Regions from separate parts of the Arthrobacter sp. 10N43 genome, predicted to be linked through region 2. Evidence: riboswitches for the same ligand, from Rfam matches in the RefSeq annotation. Region 2 holds a riboswitch; each other region holds the start of a gene.
The links. A riboswitch is a leader RNA that binds a small molecule or an ion and turns the genes downstream of it on or off. The one in region 2 is predicted to bind S-adenosylmethionine.

Region 1 (6,171 bases), on a different contig from region 2:
GGGTGGGAGCGCAGCAGCGGGTACTTCACCCAACTCACCGCGGGCTGCCCCTCAAGCCATTCGGCCAGCCGCAGTGCCGAGGCCGAGGAATGGTTGACGCGCAGGGCCATGGTCTCCAGGCCCTTGGTGAGCACCCAGGCGTTGAACGCGGAGAGCGCAGGGCCGGTGTGCCGCATGAGCTGCTTGACGGGACCGTCAATGAATTCCTTGGTCCCCAGGATCGCCCCGCCGAGCACGCGTCCCTGGCCGTCGATGTGTTTGGTGCCCGAGTAGACGACCACGTCGGCGCCGAGGTCCCCGCAACGCTGCAGCAGCGGTGTGGCGAAGACGTTGTCGACCACCACCGTGGCGCCCGCCGCGTGCGCCAGCTGGCTCACGGCGGCGATGTCCACGAGTTCCTGCATGGGGTTCGACGGCGACTCGAAGAACACCGCCGTCGTCGGCTCTGACAGAGCAGCCTCCCACTGCTCCAGGTCCGGGCCGTCCACGAAGACCGTCTCGACACCCCAGCGCGGCAGGATCTCGTTGAGGATCACAAAGCACGAGCCGAACAGCGAGCGGGCGGCGACCACGCGGTCGCCGGCCGCCAACAGCGCACCGAGTGCGGTGAACACGGCGGACATGCCGGACGCCGTCGCAAAACATGCCTCCGTTCCCTCGAGCAGCCGGAGCCGCTCCTGGAAGGTGGCGACGGACGGGTTGCCGTAGCGGGAGTAGACGAAGCGCTCGTCCTCGCCGGTGAAGGCGCGCTCGGCGGCGGCGGCGGACTCGTAGACGAACCCCGAGTTGAGGAAGATCGGCTCGGTGGTTTCCTGGAATCCGGTGCGGTCAAGGCCGCCGCGGACAGCCTGCGTGTCGGCGGCCCAGCTGGCGGCGTCGGGGTTGAAAGTCACTTAAATCTTTCCAAGGTTGGTGGGCAGGCCGCGGTTCTTCCAGCCGTTGACGGTGCGTTCGCCAAAGCGGTCGGTCTCGCCTTCGAAGCCCTCAAGAACGTTGTACGCGGTGTAGCCGGCGGCCGTCGCGGCCGTCGCGGCGGCGATCGACCGGGCGCCGGAGCGGCACAGGAACACCAGTTCGACGCCGGTGTCCTCCGGTGCCTGCCGCCTTAGCTGCTCCACGAAGAGCGGGTTCGGGGCGCCTCCGGCGACGTTCCACTGGATGAAGAGCGGATCGTTCGGCTTTTCGCCTGCGGACGCAGTGTCCGGGATGCCGATGTGGGCCCATTCGCCCTCGGTCCGGACATCCACCAGAATGGCTCCGGCCTCCAGCTTGGCCCACGCCTCCTGCGGGCTGAGGTCTCCGGCGTAGCTCACGCGTGGCCCTCGAATGCTTCATCGGCGCCAAACTCGTCGGCGTCGAGCTCATCGACTGCATTGGCCACGGCGGCGTCCGCGCTCGCAATCGCGGCCGGCAGGACCACCGCCTGCGCCACGATCACGGTGCTGCCGTTGAAGCTGGCGGCCGGGCTTCCGTGCAGGACATAGCCCTCGGCCAGGGCTGCCGACACCCGCTCGCAGAAGGCGCGGTCATCGGCCCCCGTGAAGAGGCGGTAGGCGAGCTTTTCCTCGCCGGCGTTGGGGGCGCTGGGGGCTGCATTGGGGGCAGCGGTAGTACTGGGTATGGCAGGGGTGGACGTGTCGGGCACGACGGATCTCCTCTTCACGCTTGCAGCTCGAATGGTCGATATGCCGAGTATTCACCTGAGGCACCCCGCCGCGAAAGGGAGGGTTGCCGACCGGCCAGTCAGGGCTTGGCGCCGGTTCTCATTACTCCCCAAAAACGTAACACCTGCGACGCCGGCCCGCACCGCCGCCGTCGTCATGTTCCGTAACCGGACCCTGCCCACGGCGGCCGGCTCAGGCTGGTGGATCAGATGGGGCACCCGGACCACCCGGACAAGTAGTAGCGGGCTCCAGTTTCGGGTACTGCCCACTCGTGCTGGCCGGGACCATTCGCCGTCTACTAGGAGGACAGGTCTGACGCGTCGGCCGGAGCAGCTGATTCGCCCAGTCCGTGAATCAAGCCGTCCCCCAATCGAAACGTCTTTCCACTCATTAGTTGTCAGCAAATCGGTGGCTGGAACCGCCGGAGCCGCAGCCGCGGCCCTGCCGGGGACGCCGGAATGGAGCGATCGTGGGCCCGCGAATACTGGTTACCGGGATAGCAAGCGCTGCCGGCCGGACCGTCGCGGCCCAGCTCGAAGCCCGCGGCCTCCCGTATCTGGGCTCCGACGCCCGTGCCGACACCCGCCAGGACGGGGACGTTCCCGCCACCGCGGCGGTGAGGCTCCTCCCGGCGACGGACCCGGACATGATCCTGGACCTGCGCCGGCTGGTTGACCGGGAAGCCATCAACCTCATCATTCCGACGCTCACCGTGGAGCTTCCGGTCCTCGCCGCGGCCCGTGGCGGATTCGCGCAGGACGTGCGGATCATCGTGGGCGACCCTGCGGCGGTGGCCCTGGCCAATGATCAGCTGTTCACCACCTGGGCACTGCAGGCAGCCGGCATTCCGGTGCCCCGGTTCGGGGTCCCGGGCGACCTCGCCGCCGCGCCGGCATCGCTCGCCGGCCTCAGCGGCCCCGTGGTCATCAAGCCGAGGGTCTTCAAAGGCTCCCGCGGTGTCCACGTGCTGGCCGGAACCGCCACCGTGAGCTGGCGGAACATGCCGGCCGGGCAAATTGTCCAGGAGTTCATCCCGGGCGCCGACTACGTGTGCCTGGTGTTCGGCACTCCGGCGCGCAACGCGATGGCGCCGGTGGCCGTGGTTCTCGAGAAGACGAAAACCCCGTATGGACGAGCCGGCAGCGACGAGGTCAGCCGCAGGGTGCCGGCGGGCCAGGCCGGGGACGTGCGGAAGCTGGGGCTGGCCGCCGTCCGAACCCTCGGGCTGACCGGGCCCGTGCAGGTCCAGATCCGGCGCCGCGCGGACGGCACCCCCGTGGTCCTGGGCGTGTGCGCGACCCTCGGGGAGAACAGCACCTGGGCCCCGGAAATGCTCGACGCCGTGTTGGCAACCTTCATGCTCCCGGCGTTCAACCCGGCCTCTTTCCGGCGGTGCCCGGCTGTTCCCGCGGACGCACTGGGCTGAGGCGCCCGCGCCCGCCGGCCCGGAGGCAGTGTGCGCGCCCCTTCGCCGATTCTCCGGTCAGTGCGTGATGAGGTCGGAACCGTGCCGGGCCCCGGGGGTGCTCCTGCGCAGGCTGCTGCGGGCGCTCTTGAAGAGCCCGATCAGCCCGACGGTCAGGGCGGTCGCCAGGAAGAGGATGAGCCGCACGGCACCGGCCAGGAGCATGAGCAGCACCAACCCGATGGTGAAGGGCAAACACAAGATGAAAATGACGATGAAGGTTGCCAGATAGCCGAATGCGAAGCCAACGAGGGTTGCCTGATCCATTGGACTGCCGTTCGTTGCGAGAGGGCGATTCCCTGAATGCTGCCGATGACTTTCCGCAGCTGTGCGGCACGTGGTCCGGGGCCACTTCCGCAGTACATACACCTCCGGGCCAGGCCGAACCCCGCGCCGAAGCGCTTTGCGGGACCAGCTCAGCCGGGTTAATGACCGTCTACCAAGTGCCCTACGGACAGGACGGTGGCGGCTCGCGCGCCCCAATGTACGGTTCGCGTCTAAGCCGGGTCTCCTGCCGGCGTTGCTCCCGCGCGGACTGTTCCTGGCTCAAGCTCATGGATGGATCGTCCCACTTGCCCCCTGCGCCGGACAGGGTCTTCAGGCCTTGCTGCGGCGCCCGTATCTGACCCCGCGTTGCTATTCGATCGTGGAGAACAGCTCGCTGAGTTCGGCCGTGAGCTGGCGCCGCAGTTCCGGGGTGCCGATTTCCTGGCCGTCGATGTGGTTCACCGGCGCCAGGAGCCGGATGCTGGAGATCAGCCAGACGGCGTCGGCGTCCAGCAGGTCCTTGGGCTCCAGCGGGCCGTAGCCCAGCTCCCAGCCGGCGGCCTTGGCGGCGGTGAACAGGGCACCTTGTGAGGTGCCCGGCAGGATGCCGCTGTCCAGCTGCGGGGTGATGAGCCGCCGGACCGTGCGGACGCCGCCAGCGCCGTCGTCCTCGGTTTCGAGGTGGGCCAGCAGAACGGTCGACGTCGGCCCCTCCAGGACCCGGCCGTCCGCGGACGTGAAGATGACGTCGTCGGCGCCCTGCTGGTGGGCGTAGCGCAGCGCTGCCATGTTCACGGCGTAGGAGAGGGTCTTGGCGCCAAGCAGGAGCCAGGGGGCGCGCTCGCCGACTTCGCTGTCGTAGCCCCGATCCAGCAGGATGACGTCAACTCCGGTCTCGCGCTGCCGGCGGCCCGCAGCCGCGGGCGCGGAGGCCTGGACCCAGCAGGTGGGGGCCGAAGCGCCCTCCGGGCCGCGGGTGACGATCAGCTTCACCACTACTTCGTCCTTTTCACCTCCGGCAGCCACGGTGGGATCCTGCCGCCGGAACTCACCGATGGCCGTTTCCACCGCCCGCCGCCAGCGGTCCCCGGCAGGGATATCCAGCTCAAGCAGCCGGGCCGAGCTCGCCAGCCGGGTCAGGTGCGCCTGGATCTTGCGGGGCCTGCCGCCCACGGCCAGAAGCGATTCGAAAACGCCGTCGCCGCGGGTGGCGCCCAGGTCCGTGGCCATCAGTTGCGGCTTCGACGCGTCGGCAACACGGCCGCCGTCGAATGCCGGGTCGAGGAACACCAGCACGGTCGCGGGCGCGGGAACAGAGGCGGGAATGGTCATGGCTCCAGCTTAGTCGCGGTGGTCCCGGGATAGGATTTGCTCGTTGCCCGTTCCGGAACTGTTCCGCGGGCTTTGTACTTTGAGGGGTTCGCCTGTGCTGTGGCCATTTCCGCTGGCGGAAACTTTACCGTCGTGGGCGGTCGTGATCCTGACCCTGATCGACGTCGCCATCCGTGTGCTTGCCCTGGGCATCATCCCCGGAAACCGGCGGCCCACCACTGCGATGGCCTGGCTGCTGGGCATCTTCATTTGGCCCACGCTGGGCCTGATCCTGTTCCTGCTGTTCGGCAATTTCCGGCTCTCCCGCCGCCGCCGCGCCCAGCAGGACGCGGTCAACACCCGGATCCGGGCCGGAACGTCGGAACTGCAGGCTGTCGAAAGCCGTTACAGCGGACCGGAATGGGTGGCGTCGGCCGCCGAACTGAACAAGACGCTGGGATCACTGCCCATGGTGGACGGCAACAGCGTGGAGCTGCTGCCCGGCTACCCCGACTCGATCAAGGCCATGGCCGAGGCGGTCCGCGGGGCCAAGTCCTTCGTCAACGCCGAGTTCTACATCATGAGCACGGACCACGTCACCGACGACCTGCTCACCGCACTGGAGGAGGCGGCGGAGCGCGGCGTCGAGGTCCGCGTCCTCTTCGACCACCTCGGCACGCTCCGGATCAAGGGCTACCGCCAGCTGAAGGCCCGGCTCAACGCCAGCAAGATCCGCTGGCGGCCCATGTTGCCGCTGCGCCCGGTGCACGGCCAGTGGCGCCGCCCGGATCTGCGCAATCACCGCAAGATCATGGTGATCGACGGCGAGATCGCCTTCACCGGATCGCAGAACCTGATCGAGCCGTCCTACAACAATCCCAAGCACCGCAAGGTGGGCCGCGAATGGGTGGAGCTCATGGCGTGCCTGCGCGGGCCCATTGTCACCACCCTGAACGTGGTCTTCGCGACCGACTGGCTCAGCGAAACCGACGAATCCCTTGAGGAGCAGCTCGAGCACGAGCCGGAGTCCCACCCCGGAAACATCACGGCCCAGGTGGTCCCCAGCGGCCCCGGGTTCATCACCGAGAACAACCTGCGGCTCTTCAACACCCTGATCTACTCGGCGCAGCATAAGGTCTCGCTCTGCAGCCCGTACTTTGTCCCGGACGACTCGCTGCTCTATGCAGTGACGACGGCGGCGCAGCGCGGCGTCGAGGTGGAACTTTTCGTCTCGGAAAAGGGAGACCAGTTCCTTGTCCACCACGCGCAGCAGTCGTACTACCAGGCCCTGCTCGAGGCAGGCGTGCGGATCTACCTGTACAAGGCGCCCTTCGTGCTGCACGCCAAGCACTTCACCATCGACAACGAGGTGGCCGTGCTCGGCTCCAGCAACATGGACATGCGTTCCTTCTCGCTGAACCTCGAGGTCTCCGTGATGCTCCTCGGCGAGGACATTGTGCAGCG
Region 2 (6,171 bases):
CGCCGCCGGTGGGGATGATATTCGCCGCCATGGGGCGGATGTATTCGGTGGCATCGGCGACGGCGCCGGCCTCGCCGCCGACCATGAACGTCAAGGTGGCGGCCTTCGCGCCGCTCATCCCGCCGGAGACGGGCGCATCGACAAAGCGGAAGCCGGCGGCAGCGGCGGCGTCGTGCAGGGCCTGGGCGGAGGCAATATCGATGGTGGAGGAATCCACCAGCAGGGTCCGGGTGTCCGCGTGGGACAGGACGCCGTCCTCGCCGAGGTACACAGCGCGGGCGTGCTCGCCTTTGGGCAGCATGGTGAAGACGACGTCGGCACCGGCGACGGCCTCGGCGATGCTGCCGGCGGCCCTGACTCCCCCGGCCTCGGCGGCGGCAACGGCTGCGGCGTTGAGGTCGAAGCCGCGGACCTCATGTCCGGCCTGCGCGAGGTTGACCGACATGGACCCGCCCATGTTTCCCAGTCCGATCCAGGCGATAACTGCCATGGCTTAAGCTCCTTTGCTTGGTGGTTGCGATGCACTGCGGCGTGAAAGCCGAGACCCTCTGTGTCCACCATCACATCCTGCTAGAGTGCAATCAAGGCAAAAAATCACAGAGGGCATGTGCATAAATGCACACAGGCGGCGTGGGCCTCCGTATCCGTTGACGACAGACCCGCTGAGGAGGGACCACACGTGGACATGCGTCGGCTTCCGAGCCCCGATGACCTGCTGATCCTGCTGACGGTGGCCCGGCTGGGCCGGTTCAACGCGGTGGCCGAGACGCTCGGGACCACTCACACCACCATTTCCCGCCGCGTCCTTGCCCTGGACAAGCAGCTCGGCGGCCGGACGCTGGAACGCAGCCCGCATGGCTGGGAACTGACCGAGCTCGGCAGTCAGGCCGTCGCCGCGGCCGAGGCCATCGAGGGCACCCTGGGCGCCCTGTCCAGCAGCATCGCCCGGTCCGGCGATGTGGTGTCCGGCCTGGTCCGGATCAGCACCCCGGACGGCTTCGGCGCCGAATTCCTGGCCCCGGCCCTCGTCCGGCTACAGCGGGCGAACCCCATGCTCAACGTGGAGTTGCTCAGCGCCACGCGCAAGGTCAGCCAGAACCGCTCCGGCGTGGACCTGGAAGTGGTGGTGGGCAACATGGAGACCACGAATGCCCGGGCCATCTTCCTGAGCAACTATTTCCTCCGGCTGTATGCCAGCCCCGGCTACGCGCAGGAGCACGGGCTTCCGGCAACGCTCGACGACGTCCGGCAGCACGGGTTTGTCTCGTATGTGGAATCGGCGCTTCAGGTCGCGGAGCTGGGCCACCGCTCCACGCAGCTGCCCGTGCCGCGGTCCAGTTTCCAGGCCACCAGCGTCTTCGCCCAGCTCGAGGCCGTCCGGCGGGGAGCCGGGATAGGACTGCTGCCCAATTTCCTCGTGGCGGGCAGGTCCGGTTTCCTGCCCGTCCTGCCGGACGATTTCCAGCGACAGCTGCCCATCTGGGCGGTCGCCCGGCCCGAGTCCCTGCGCTCGGCCCCGGTCCGCGCCGTGCTCGAGGCGATACGCGGCGAAATCCGGGAGCGGCAGGACGTGCTGTCCGCCTGAGTCCGCGTAAACGCAGCTGCCCGGGTCCGCGCGGTGCGCGGACCCGGGCAGCCTCCCCCACTGCGGTTATTCCTGGCGGGGTCTCCTCGGGCGGAACTACCGCTTGCCGGCGGCGAGGAGGTCTGCGGTGCCCCGGGCGTCGGCGGCGTCGACGTCGTGGAGCGAAATGCCGCGGGTCTCCTTGAGGAAGAACACGGCGACGGCGGTAATCGCGCAGGCGATCATGAGGTAGATGGCTACCGGGACGGAGGACTTGAACTGGCCCAGCAGGGCGACGGCGATGATCGGCGCCAGCGAGCCGGCCACGATCGAAGTCACCTGGTAGCCAAGGGAAACACCGGAATACCGCATGCGGGTCGGGAACATCTCGGCCATGATGGCCGGCTGGCCGGCGTACATCAGGGCGTGGAAGAGCAGGCCGATGACGACCGCGGCGAGGATGATGAAATCGTTTCCGGTGTCCATCATCGGGAAGGCGAAGAAGCCCCAGGTCGCACCAAGAACGGCGCCGGCCATGTAGACCGGCTTGCGGCCCAGGCTGTCCGAGAGCCTGCCGACTATGGGCACCACGGAGAAGTGGACCACATGCGCCACCAGCAGGAGCAGCAGGATCCGGGAGGTGTCGGCATGGACCACCGTCTTGAGGTAGGTGATGGAGAAAGTGACCACGAGGTAGTACAGGATGTTTTCCGCGAAGCGCAGGCCCATGGCGGTGAACACGCCGCGGGGGTAGCGGCGGAAGACCTCGGCAACACCGTAACCCTTGTGGCCGGCCTCAACCTCCTTGCGTGCTTCGAGGAAGATCGGGGCGTCGCTGACCTTGGTGCGGATGTAGTAACCGATCAGGACAATCACGGCCGAGAGCCAGAAGGCAACCCGCCAGCCCCAGCCGAGGAAGTCCGCGGAGGACAGCACGGAGGACAGGATGAACAGCACGGCGGTGGCGAAGAGGTTGCCGAGCGGAACGGCCGACTGCGGCCAGCTGGCCCAGAAGCCACGGGACTTGCTCGGGCTGTGCTCTGCGACGAGCAGAACGGCACCGCCCCATTCACCGCCGACGGCGAAGCCCTGGGCGAAGCGCAGGAACACCAGCAGCGCCGGGGCCCAGTAGCCGATCTGCGCGAAGGTGGGGAGGCAGCCCATCAGGAAGGTGGACACGCCCACCAGGATGATGCTGAGCTGGAGCAGCTGCTTGCGGCCGAACTTGTCGCCAAAGTGGCCGAACACGATCCCGCCGATCGGGCGGGCGACGAAGCCGACGGCATAGGTCAGGAACGCCGCGAGGATGCCGTCCAGTTCCGTGCCTGAATTGGGGAAGAACGTTTTGCCGAAGACCAGCGTGGCCGCGGATGCGTACAGGAAGAATTCGTACCATTCCACCACGGTGCCGGCCATCGAGGCCGCCACCACCTTCTTCAGGCCGGACGTCTTGACGTCTGGCTCGTCTGCGCGCGTTGCGGCGGCGTTTTCCGTGCTCATGAGAACTCCTTCGGTGTCGCCTTCGACACCCCGTGGACCATTGGGCTGAAAATTTGTGTGAGTTAGCACACACAGCGTTATTCTCAACGAGTATGGGTCCGCAGGCACTGAGCCACAACGACCATTAGTGCAGAGAGCATCTGCAAAAATGCACAGGAACGCCACGCCTAGTGGCCGAAGAAGGTCTCCCGCAGCTGGCCGCCAAGCTGCCCGATCTCGGTCAGGAAGCCGTCGTGGCCGATCGGAGCCTGAATCATGTGCAGTTCCGCACCGCCCGGCAAGGCATCTGCCAGCTCGCGGGTCTGGGCCGGGAAGTACAACCGGTCCGAGTCGACGGCCGCCACCAGGAACTCGGCGGTGGCGGGGGCAAGCGCCTCCGGCAGGCTTCCGCGCCCCCGGCACACATCGTGGCTCATGAGCGCCTCGGTAATGGCGATGTAGCTGTTGGCGTCAAAGCGCCGGACCAGCTTGCTGCCCTGGTGGTCCAGGTAGCTTTCAACCTGGTAGCGCCCGCGTCCGGCCAGCGATCCGGCTTCCAGCGGCGCCTCGGACGCCTGCGGGTTCCGGCCAAACCTGCCGTCCAGTTCGGCCGCGGAGCGGTAGGTGATGTGGGCGATGCGGCGGGCGAGGGCCAGCCCAGCTTCGGGTTCCGGGCCACCGTAGTAGTTCCCCCCGTTGAAATGGGGGTCCTGCCGGATGGCCAGGGTCTGGGCCTGCGCAAAGGCAATCTGTTCGGCGGTGCTGCTGGGGCCGACGGAAATCACGGCGCAGCGGCGGACCCGGTCCGGGTAGGTGACGGCCCATTCAAGGGCGCGGGCGCCGCCAAGCGAGCCGCCCACCACGGCGTACCAGCTCCCGATGCCCAGGGCGTCGGCCAGCCGGGCCTCGGCGGCGGTGGTGTCCCGCAGCGTGACCAGCGGAAACCGCGATCCCCACGGGCGGCCGTCCGGCGCCGGGGTGGAGGGGCCGGTGGAACCGTAACAGCCGCCCAGGATGTTGATCGAAACGACGAAGTACTTCTCCGTGTCCACGGGAGCCCCGGGTCCGGCGAGCTGCTCCCACCAGCCGGGCTCCTCGCTGGCGCCGCGGGTCACGTGGGTGTCCCCGGTCAGGGCATGTTCAATGAGGACGGCGTTGGAGGCGTCCGCGTTCAGGGTCCCCCACGTCTCGAAGCCGAGGACCACATCCGGCAGCAGGATCCCGGATTCAAGCTGCAGGTCACCGATCCTGACGTACTGGACAGTACCGTCCTGAACCGTGCCATCCGGCACAGGGGAAGCAGCGTGGACCGGAGTGCTTTCCGGGGTGCTTTCCGGCCTGCTTTCCCGGGTGCTTTCCCGGGCCGCTGCGGCGGCAACAGGGTTCGGGGATGGCTTCGTTACGGTTTCACCACTGCGGGTGACGGCAATCGTCATAATGAGGACCTATCTTCGCGCTTGCCTGCCGTCAGCTGACCGGCAGGCCAGGTCTTCACCCGGGGCACCCCGCCGCAAATGGAGGGTTGCCGGCCAGCAAGCCGGGGCTGTCACTGGCACTCATGACCTGGTACGAGTGTACGAAACGGCGTGCGGAAATGACGAAGATTGTGACTCCCGTGTGACAGCCCGGCGGTTCCCACGTCGATCCAGCCCCATGTCGATCCAGGCCCACGTCGATCCAGTCCGGCGAGTTCGCCGGAAGCCTGCCCAGTCGCCGGAAGGTTACGGCGACTGCGACGGGTTCCGGCGAACTCGGGGCCGGCGGCTACCAAAGCGCCGGGTCAGGCGCCCTTGGCAGCGCGGAATCCGGCGTCGAGGTCCGCGAGGATGTCATCGATGTGTTCCAGGCCCACCGAGAGCCGCACCAGCCCGGGATTGACCCCGGCGATCTCCTGCTGCTCGGGCGAGAGCTGGCTGTGCGTGGTGGACGCCGGGTGGATCACCAGGGAGCGGACATCGCCGATGTTCGCGACATGCGAGTGCAGTTCGAGGGCATCGACGAACCGCTTGCCGGCCTCCGCTCCCCCGGCGAGGTTGAAGGCGACGACGGCGCCGGTCCCCTTGGGCCCGTATTTGCGGCCACGCTCGTACCAGGGGCTGGACGGCAGCCCCGCGTAGGCGACCGATTCGACGTCGTCCCTGGCCTCCAGCCACTGCGCCACCTTGGTGGCGTTGGCAACGTGGCGTTCGACGCGCAGGCTCAGCGTTTCGATGCCCTGGGCGATGAGGAAGGCGTTGAAAGGGGACACGGCAGAGCCGAGGTCGCGCAGGAGCTGCACGCGGGCCTTGAGGATGTAGGAGAGGTTGGCGCCCAGTGCGCCGTCCGCACCGAGGTCCCGGGCGTAGACCAGGCCGTTGTAGGTGGGGTCGGGGGTGTTGAAGCCCGGGAACCGGGCGGGGTCCTTGCCGAAGTCGAACTTGCCGGAATCCACGATCACCCCGGCGATCGCGGCGCCGTGGCCGCCCAGGTACTTGGTGGCGGAGTGGACCACGATGTCCGCGCCCCACTCGATCGGACGGATGAGGTACGGGGTGGAGAGTGTGTTGTCGACGATCAGGGGCACGCCGGCCTCGTGGGCCACCCCGGACACGCCTTCGATGTCCAGCACGTCCTGGCGCGGGTTGGAGACCACTTCGCCAAAGAACAGCTTGGTGTTGGGCTGGACGGCGTCCCGCCAGTGGTCCAGGTTGTCCGGGTCCTCCACGAAGGTCACGGAGATGCCGAACTTCTTCAGCGTGTGGGCGAGCAGGTTGTAGGTGCCGCCGTAGAGGCTGGGGCTGGCCACCACATGGTCCCCGGCCTCGGCGATGTTGAGGATCGCGAAGGTCTCGGCGGCCTGCCCGGAGCTGAGCAGCAGGGCTGCGAGGCCGCCCTCAAGGCTGGCCACGCGCTGTTCGACGGCGTCCTGGGTGGGGTTGCCGATCCGGGTGTAGATGGGCGCGAGTTCGGCGAGTGCAAAGCGGTTCGCGGCGCTTTCGGCGCTAGGGAACACGAACGACGTCGTCTGGTAGATCGGCAGGGACCGCGCGCCGGTGGCGGAGTCGGCCTCCTGGCCGGCGTGGATCTGGCGGGTTTCAAAGGACCAGGCAGTGGACATTGACGCTCCTGAGGGTACTGGGCACAGCACC
Region 3 (6,171 bases), on a different contig from region 2:
CAAGCTCGAGGACGCCTCACTGTCCTACTCCAGCCTGGGCGGCTGGAAGCAGCGCGGGAACCTGGACGAGTTCCTGGGCCTCACCGAAGAGGTCTGGCGGACCCGCGCCTACGGCGACTTCTGGTCGTACTGCCTCGTGGCCGAGGGTGCCGTTGACATCGCCTGCGAACCCGAACTGAACCTTTACGACATGGCCGCGCTGGTGCCGATCGTGACCGAGGCCGGCGGCCGCTTCACCTCGCTCGAGGGCGAGGACGGCCCCTTCGGCGGCAACGCCCTGGCCACCAACTCAATCCTCCACTCGGAAGTGCTCAAGCGGCTCAACCCAGGGCTCGACGACCTCCTCTAGGCTCCACCCTCAAGGATTCCCAAGGGCCCCTGTACGACTCTGTCCCCAGCTTCACTGTCAGTCATGGCGCTGTCAGTCATGGCGCGGAGCGGGCATCGAGTGGCAGGAGGGCAGCCATGTCTGGATCGGTTCACCCCGCGGATCCCGAAACCCCCGACCCCGGCGTCGGTCCGGTCCTGCTGGTCCTCATTGCGAAGTACCGGGACCTGGACATAGAGTCCGCCGCCAGGCTCCACGCCGTCTCCCCGGAACTGGGCCAGCATCTGCTCGCCGGCAGTTCCGCCGTGTCCGGAGCCGTCATCGTGTCCACCTGCAGCCGCTTCGAGATTTACTGCGAGGTGGCGTCCGGGGAGCACGTAGCAGCCGCCTGTTCCGAGGCCCTGGGTACGGTCCGCCTCTGCGCGAACCTCCCCGCGGCGCGGCTTGCGTGCCTGTTCGAGCACTTCTCCGGGGCGTCGGCGGCGGAACATCTCTTCTCCGTTGCAGCCGGCCTGGATTCCGTCGTGGTGGGCGAGCGCCACGTCGCGGGCCAGGTCCGGCGCGCCCTCGCTGAAGCACAGGCTACGGGTACTGCGGGCGGGCTTCTGGTCCGGCTGTTTCAGGAGGCGTCCCGCACCGGCAGGGCTGTGGGGGCCCGGATCGCGCTCGGCAGCACCAGCAGGTCCATAGCATCCGTGGCCCTTGATTTGGCCACCGCCGGAGGAGCACAGCCGTCCCTGGCCGATGCGTCCGTGGTCCTCTTTGGCACCGGCTCCTACGCCGCGTGCGTCGCGGAGATCCTCAGGAGCAAACGATGCCCCACCATTTCCGTCTTCTCCCAATCCGGCCGGGCGGAGTCGTTTGTGGCAAGCCGGGGTGGCACGCCGCTGACGGACCGGGAGCTGCCCGCCGCCGTTGCGCGGGCAGAAATCATCATTGGCTGCAGCGGCACGGAGAAGCGCATCGGGGCAGCCCAACTGGCGGATTGGCGGGATGGCACCGTCCATCCCCTCACCGTCATCGACCTCGCTCCCAGCCATGACTTCGACCCCGGTGTGGCGGATCTGCCGGGCGTTGAACTGATCACCCTGGACTCTGTTGGATCCGCCGCTCCCCCGGCGGACGCCGAGGCGCTCCGCCTCGCCCGCGCCATGGTCCGGCAGGCGGCGCACCGCTTCGAAAAACGCGAGGAACTGCGCGCAGCCGACGCCGCAATCGTGGCCCTGCGCCGGCACGTCCACCAGGTCCTCGAAGCTGAAATGGAGCGCGTCCTGCGGCAACACGGCAGCGCCGCCCAGGCTGAGGATGTGAACCTGGCGATGCGCCGAATGGTCCGCCGGCTGCTTCACCTTCCAACAGTCCGCGCGCGGGAACTGGCCGCGGACGGCCGGCAGCACGACTACGCGGCAGCAGTGGAGGCCCTGTTCGGCCTCAGTGTCCAGCCCGCCGGCGCCCGCACCTTGCCTCCCCTGACGCGTGTTGCGGCGGATCCGCGTGCTTCGTAGGCCTGGTCCGTAATAATCCGCTTCACAATCGCCGGCGCCTTTTCCCCGGCTGCGCTGATGTCCTACGCTCGATGCAGGTCACGAGTGCCAGCGCTAAACCCCGGTTTGCTGGCCGGCAACCCTCCTTTCGCGGTGGGGTGCCCCGGGTGACGACCTGGCCGGTCCGGAACGGACCCGGCAAGCGCGGATTCCCACCATGTGGGGTCCTGGTCGAGTGAGGTCCCATGACAACTGCCATTTTCCCCGCAGCCCCCGAATTCCACGCCGGCTCCGACGCAGCGCGCCCTGACGGACGCCGCGCCGTCGCGGCCCGGCCGCTGGCCGCCGTCACCGGGGCCGAAATCCAGGCCCCGCTGATCACAGGCGGCCACGCCCGCTACGCCAACCTCGACTACGGCGCCTCCGCACCGGCCCTGTCCGTCGTCTCGGCCTACCTGAACGAAATCCTGCCGTACTACGCGAGTGTGCACCGCGGCGCCGGCTATGCATCGCAGATCAGCACCTCCGTCTACGAGAACGCCCGGGACATTGTGCGGGACTTCGTCGGCGGCCGTGCGGACGATTCCGTGATCTTCACCCGCAACACCACCGATTCACTGAACCTGCTGGCCGGCTGCCTGCCGCTGCGCGACGGCCGCCCCGCCGGTGAGGTCCTCTATCTCGACATCGAGCACCACGCCAACCTCCTGCCCTGGCAGAACGTCCCGCACCGCAGCGTCGTGGCCGCTCCCACCCTCGCAGCCACGGTGGACCGCCTCCGGGACGAACTCGCCCGCGGCGGCGTCAGCCTGCTCGCCGTCACCGGCGCCTCGAATGTCACCGGGGAGATCCTGCCGATCCGGGCCCTCGCCGCACTGGCGCACGAGTACGGCGCCAGGATCGTCGTCGACGCCGCGCAGCTGGCCCCGCACCGGCGGATTGACATCGCCGCGGACGACGTCGACTACCTCGCCTTCTCGGGGCACAAGCTGTACGCCCCGTTCGGCTCCGGCGTGCTGGTGGGACGGACCGACTGGCTCGACGCCGGCACCCCGCACCTGGCCGGCGGCGGCGCCGTCCGTGACGCCCGGCTCGACTCCGTCAGCTGGACCACCGGGCCGGCCCGGCACGAGGGCGGCTCGCCGAACGTCCTGGGTGCTGCCGCCCTGGCCCGCGCCACCCAGGTCATCGCGGCACTGGACCCGGAGCAGTGGCAGGCCCACGAGGACGCCATCCGGTCCTTCCTGGTCGAGGGTCTCGAAGGCATCGAGGGCGTGACCGTGCACCGGATATTTGCCGATTCCGAAGCGGGCGATCAGACCGGCACCATCGGCGTCGTGAACTTCTCGGTCGAGGGCTACGACGCCGGGCTGGTGGCCGCCTACCTGTCGGCCGAACACGGCATCGGCCTGCGCGACGGCCGCTTCTGCGCCCACCCGCTGCTCAAGCGGCTCGGCCTGCCCGCCGGCTCCCTGCGCGCGAGCTTCGGCCTCGGCTCACGGCTGGAGGACGCCGAGCGCCTGCTGGCCGGCCTGCAGCAACTGCGGCAAACCGGACTCGGCTGGGACTACGTGGTGGATGCCGGCCGCTGGGTACCGGCCCACGACACCCGCACCTACCCGCATTGGGCGCCGAACACCCCCGGCACCGCCGGTGCCGCCCCCTGCAACCTGGACTAGCGGCGTCGAGCTGGCCGTGTGGACTACCAGGCCTGCGGAATTAGGGCCCGGCGCGGGTGCGGTAAATTCGAAAGGTATCTGAACCAACAGGACCTTTCCGAAGGAGATCGCACGTGCCACGCGGCGAACCCAAGCTGCCCAGCGCATCGAAACTGCATAGCGGACCGAAACTGCACAGCGCATCGAAACTGCACACCGGTCCCAAACTGCGCGGTGAACGGCGCCAGGAACTCGGCCAGAGCTTCCAGGACGGCGGGGAGCACTATGAACGTGTCCGCCCCGGTTATCCGCAGGATTCGGCCGACTGGCTGATCCCGGCGGGAGCCAGTGACGCGGCAGACATTGGCGCCGGCACGGGCAAGTTCACCGCGCTGCTTGTCGCCCGGGGACTGCACACGGTTGCCGTTGACCCCTCCGCCGACATGCTCGGGCAGCTGCGCCGGACCCTGCCGGCTGTCACCGCCGTCGAAGGCCGCGCCGAAGACACCGGACTTGAACCGGAGTCCTTCGACGTGGTCACGGTTGCCCAGGCGTGGCACTGGTGCGACCCCCGTGTGGCCAGTACCGAGATCGCCCGGATCCTGCGGCCGCACGGCGTCCTTGGCCTGGTCTGGAACCAGCTCGACACGGCGGTGCCGTGGGTGCACCGGCTCTCACGCATCATGCATGCCGGGGACGTCCACAAACCGCACTTCCGGCCGCCTGTGGGCCCTGAGTTCACGGGCCTGGAGAGCCATCTGACACGGTGGGAGGATCCGGTCACCACGGAGGACATCCAGGAGCTGACCAAGTCCCGCAGCTACTACCTCGCGGCATCGGAGCCGACCCGGGCAAAAGTCATGGCCAACCTCGACTGGTACCTGCACGAGCATTTGGGGCACGCCCCCGGCGACGTCCTCAAACTCCCCTACCTGACCCAGACGTGGCGGGCGACGCGGACCTGACGCCCCGGATTGCATGCAGGGCCTGCTGGGCTTATTGTTTCGGTATGCCTAATAATTACTTGTAGGCATCCGTAACTTTGATGCCGGCCCCTGCCGGTGCCGATCATCGCGTCAACGCCGACGCACCAACCACAGGAGCAGGCAGTGCTGGACGTCAAGGGACACGAACAACCGCCGCAGGACGCACGCACCTACAAACATCCGGGTGCCCGCAGGGCGCTGATCGGACTGCTGGGGCCGGCATTCGTGGCGTCGATCGCCTACGTGGACCCTGGCAACGTGGCCGCCAACCTGACCGCCGGCGCGCAGTACGGCTACCTGCTGGTGTGGGTCCTGGTGGCCGCCAACATCATGGCCGTACTGGTCCAGTACCAGTCCGCCAAGCTCGGGATCGTCACGGGCAAGAGCCTCCCGGAGATCCTGGGCGAGCGGCTCAAACCGCTCGCCCGCCGCGCCTTCTGGCTGCAGGCCGAAATCGTGGCAGCCGCCACCGACCTCGCCGAAGTGGTGGGCGGAGCAATCGCCCTGAACCTGCTTTTCGGGCTCCCCCTCCCCCTTGGCGCCGTGATTGTGGGCGCGGTGTCGATGCTCCTGCTCGCGGTGCAGGCCCGGGAAAAACAGCGGCCCTTCGAATTCATCATCATGTTCCTGCTCGGCATCATCACCATCGGCTTCCTGGCCGGGCTGTTCATCAGCCCGCCGGATCCGGGGGCCGCCCTGGCCGGCCTCGTGCCCGGCTTCCAGGGCCCGGACACCGTCCTGCTGGCCGCCAGCATGCTCGGCGCTACCGTGATGCCGCACGCCATCTACGTCCACTCGGCGCTGTCCCGCGACCGGCACCGCCCGGACCAACACCTGCATGTCCCCCCGTCGGCCATCGACCACCTGGTCCGGGCCACACGACTCGACGTCGGGGCCGCGCTGGCCATCGCCGGAGTCGTCAACATCGGCATGCTGCTCCTCGCCGCCTCCACCCTCGGGGGCGAGGACGGCACGGACACGATCGAGGGCGCCCACGCCGCCATCACCGCCAACCTGGGCCCCATCGTCGGGGTGGTCTTCGCGGTCGGGCTCCTCGCGTCCGGCCTGGCATCCACCTCCGTGGGCTGCTACGCAGGCGGAACCATCATGCAGGGCCTGCTCAAGATCCGGATCCCCGTCATGGCCCGCCGCGTCGTGACCCTGATTCCGGCCATTGTCCTGCTGGCCGTCGGCTTCGACCCCACGTGGGCGCTCGTCCTGAGCCAGGTGGTCCTCAGCTTCGGGATTCCCTTTGTCCTGGTCCCGCTCGTGGTATTGACCAGCAACAAGGCCCTGATGGGCCAGTTTGCCGACGGCATGGCCCTCCGAATCGCAGCCATCATCAGCGTCGTGCTCGTCGTGGCACTAAATCTGGTCCTGCTGTGGCTCACGTTCTCCGGGAAGAGCTGACGGTAGGCTTAGGTCTGTGAAGACCAGTACGCCCTCCTCCTCGATCGAGGACTACGTCAAGGTCATCTATTCCTTCACCGAGTGGCAGCGGAAGCCCATCACTTCCTCGCAATTGGCCCAGCGCCTAGGCGTCGCCAACTCCTCGGTCTCGGAAATGGTCCGCAAGCTCAAGGACCAAGGCCTCGTAGACCACAAGCCCTACAGCGCCGTCACGCTCACCAGCGACGGCGTCCGGCTCGCCCTGTCCATGGTCCGGCGGCACCGGCTGATCGAGACGTTCCTCGTCCGGGAGCTCGGGTACCGCT

Region 1: it holds a riboswitch for S-adenosylmethionine, as region 2 does, so the genes downstream of both, AC1DDO_RS19215 (DUF1737 domain-containing protein) here and metX (homoserine O-acetyltransferase MetX) in region 2, are expected to answer to the same signal.
Region 3: it holds a riboswitch for S-adenosylmethionine, as region 2 does, so the genes downstream of both, AC1DDO_RS10770 (aminotransferase class V-fold PLP-dependent enzyme) here and metX (homoserine O-acetyltransferase MetX) in region 2, are expected to answer to the same signal.

What each region holds. Positions count from the first base shown of each region.
Region 1 is NZ_JBFTIA010000013.1:81,425-87,595, forward strand. It holds gene AC1DDO_RS19205 (O-succinylhomoserine sulfhydrylase) at 1-893, opposite strand, end outside; gene AC1DDO_RS19210 (rhodanese-like domain-containing protein) at 894-1,313, opposite strand; gene AC1DDO_RS19215 (DUF1737 domain-containing protein) at 1,310-1,621, opposite strand; SAM riboswitch class IV at 1,657-1,771, opposite strand; gene AC1DDO_RS19220 (ATP-grasp domain-containing protein) at 2,134-3,090, shown strand; gene AC1DDO_RS19225 (hypothetical protein) at 3,148-3,396, opposite strand; gene AC1DDO_RS19230 (aminodeoxychorismate lyase) at 3,766-4,728, opposite strand; gene cls (cardiolipin synthase) at 4,823-6,171, shown strand, end outside.
Region 2 is NZ_JBFTIA010000005.1:187,255-193,425, forward strand. It holds gene mmsB (3-hydroxyisobutyrate dehydrogenase) at 1-490, opposite strand, end outside; gene AC1DDO_RS12585 (LysR family transcriptional regulator) at 686-1,585, shown strand; gene AC1DDO_RS12590 (MFS transporter) at 1,682-3,064, opposite strand; gene metX (homoserine O-acetyltransferase MetX) at 3,232-4,479, opposite strand; SAM riboswitch class IV at 4,492-4,607, opposite strand; gene AC1DDO_RS12600 (bifunctional o-acetylhomoserine/o-acetylserine sulfhydrylase) at 4,824-6,140, opposite strand.
Region 3 is NZ_JBFTIA010000004.1:550,073-556,243, reverse strand. It holds gene hisN (histidinol-phosphatase) at 1-349, shown strand, start outside; gene AC1DDO_RS10775 (glutamyl-tRNA reductase) at 466-1,833, shown strand; SAM riboswitch class IV at 1,910-2,023, shown strand; gene AC1DDO_RS10770 (aminotransferase class V-fold PLP-dependent enzyme) at 2,058-3,491, shown strand; gene AC1DDO_RS10765 (class I SAM-dependent methyltransferase) at 3,662-4,435, shown strand; gene AC1DDO_RS10760 (Nramp family divalent metal transporter) at 4,580-5,866, shown strand; gene AC1DDO_RS10755 (metal-dependent transcriptional regulator) at 5,883-6,171, shown strand, end outside.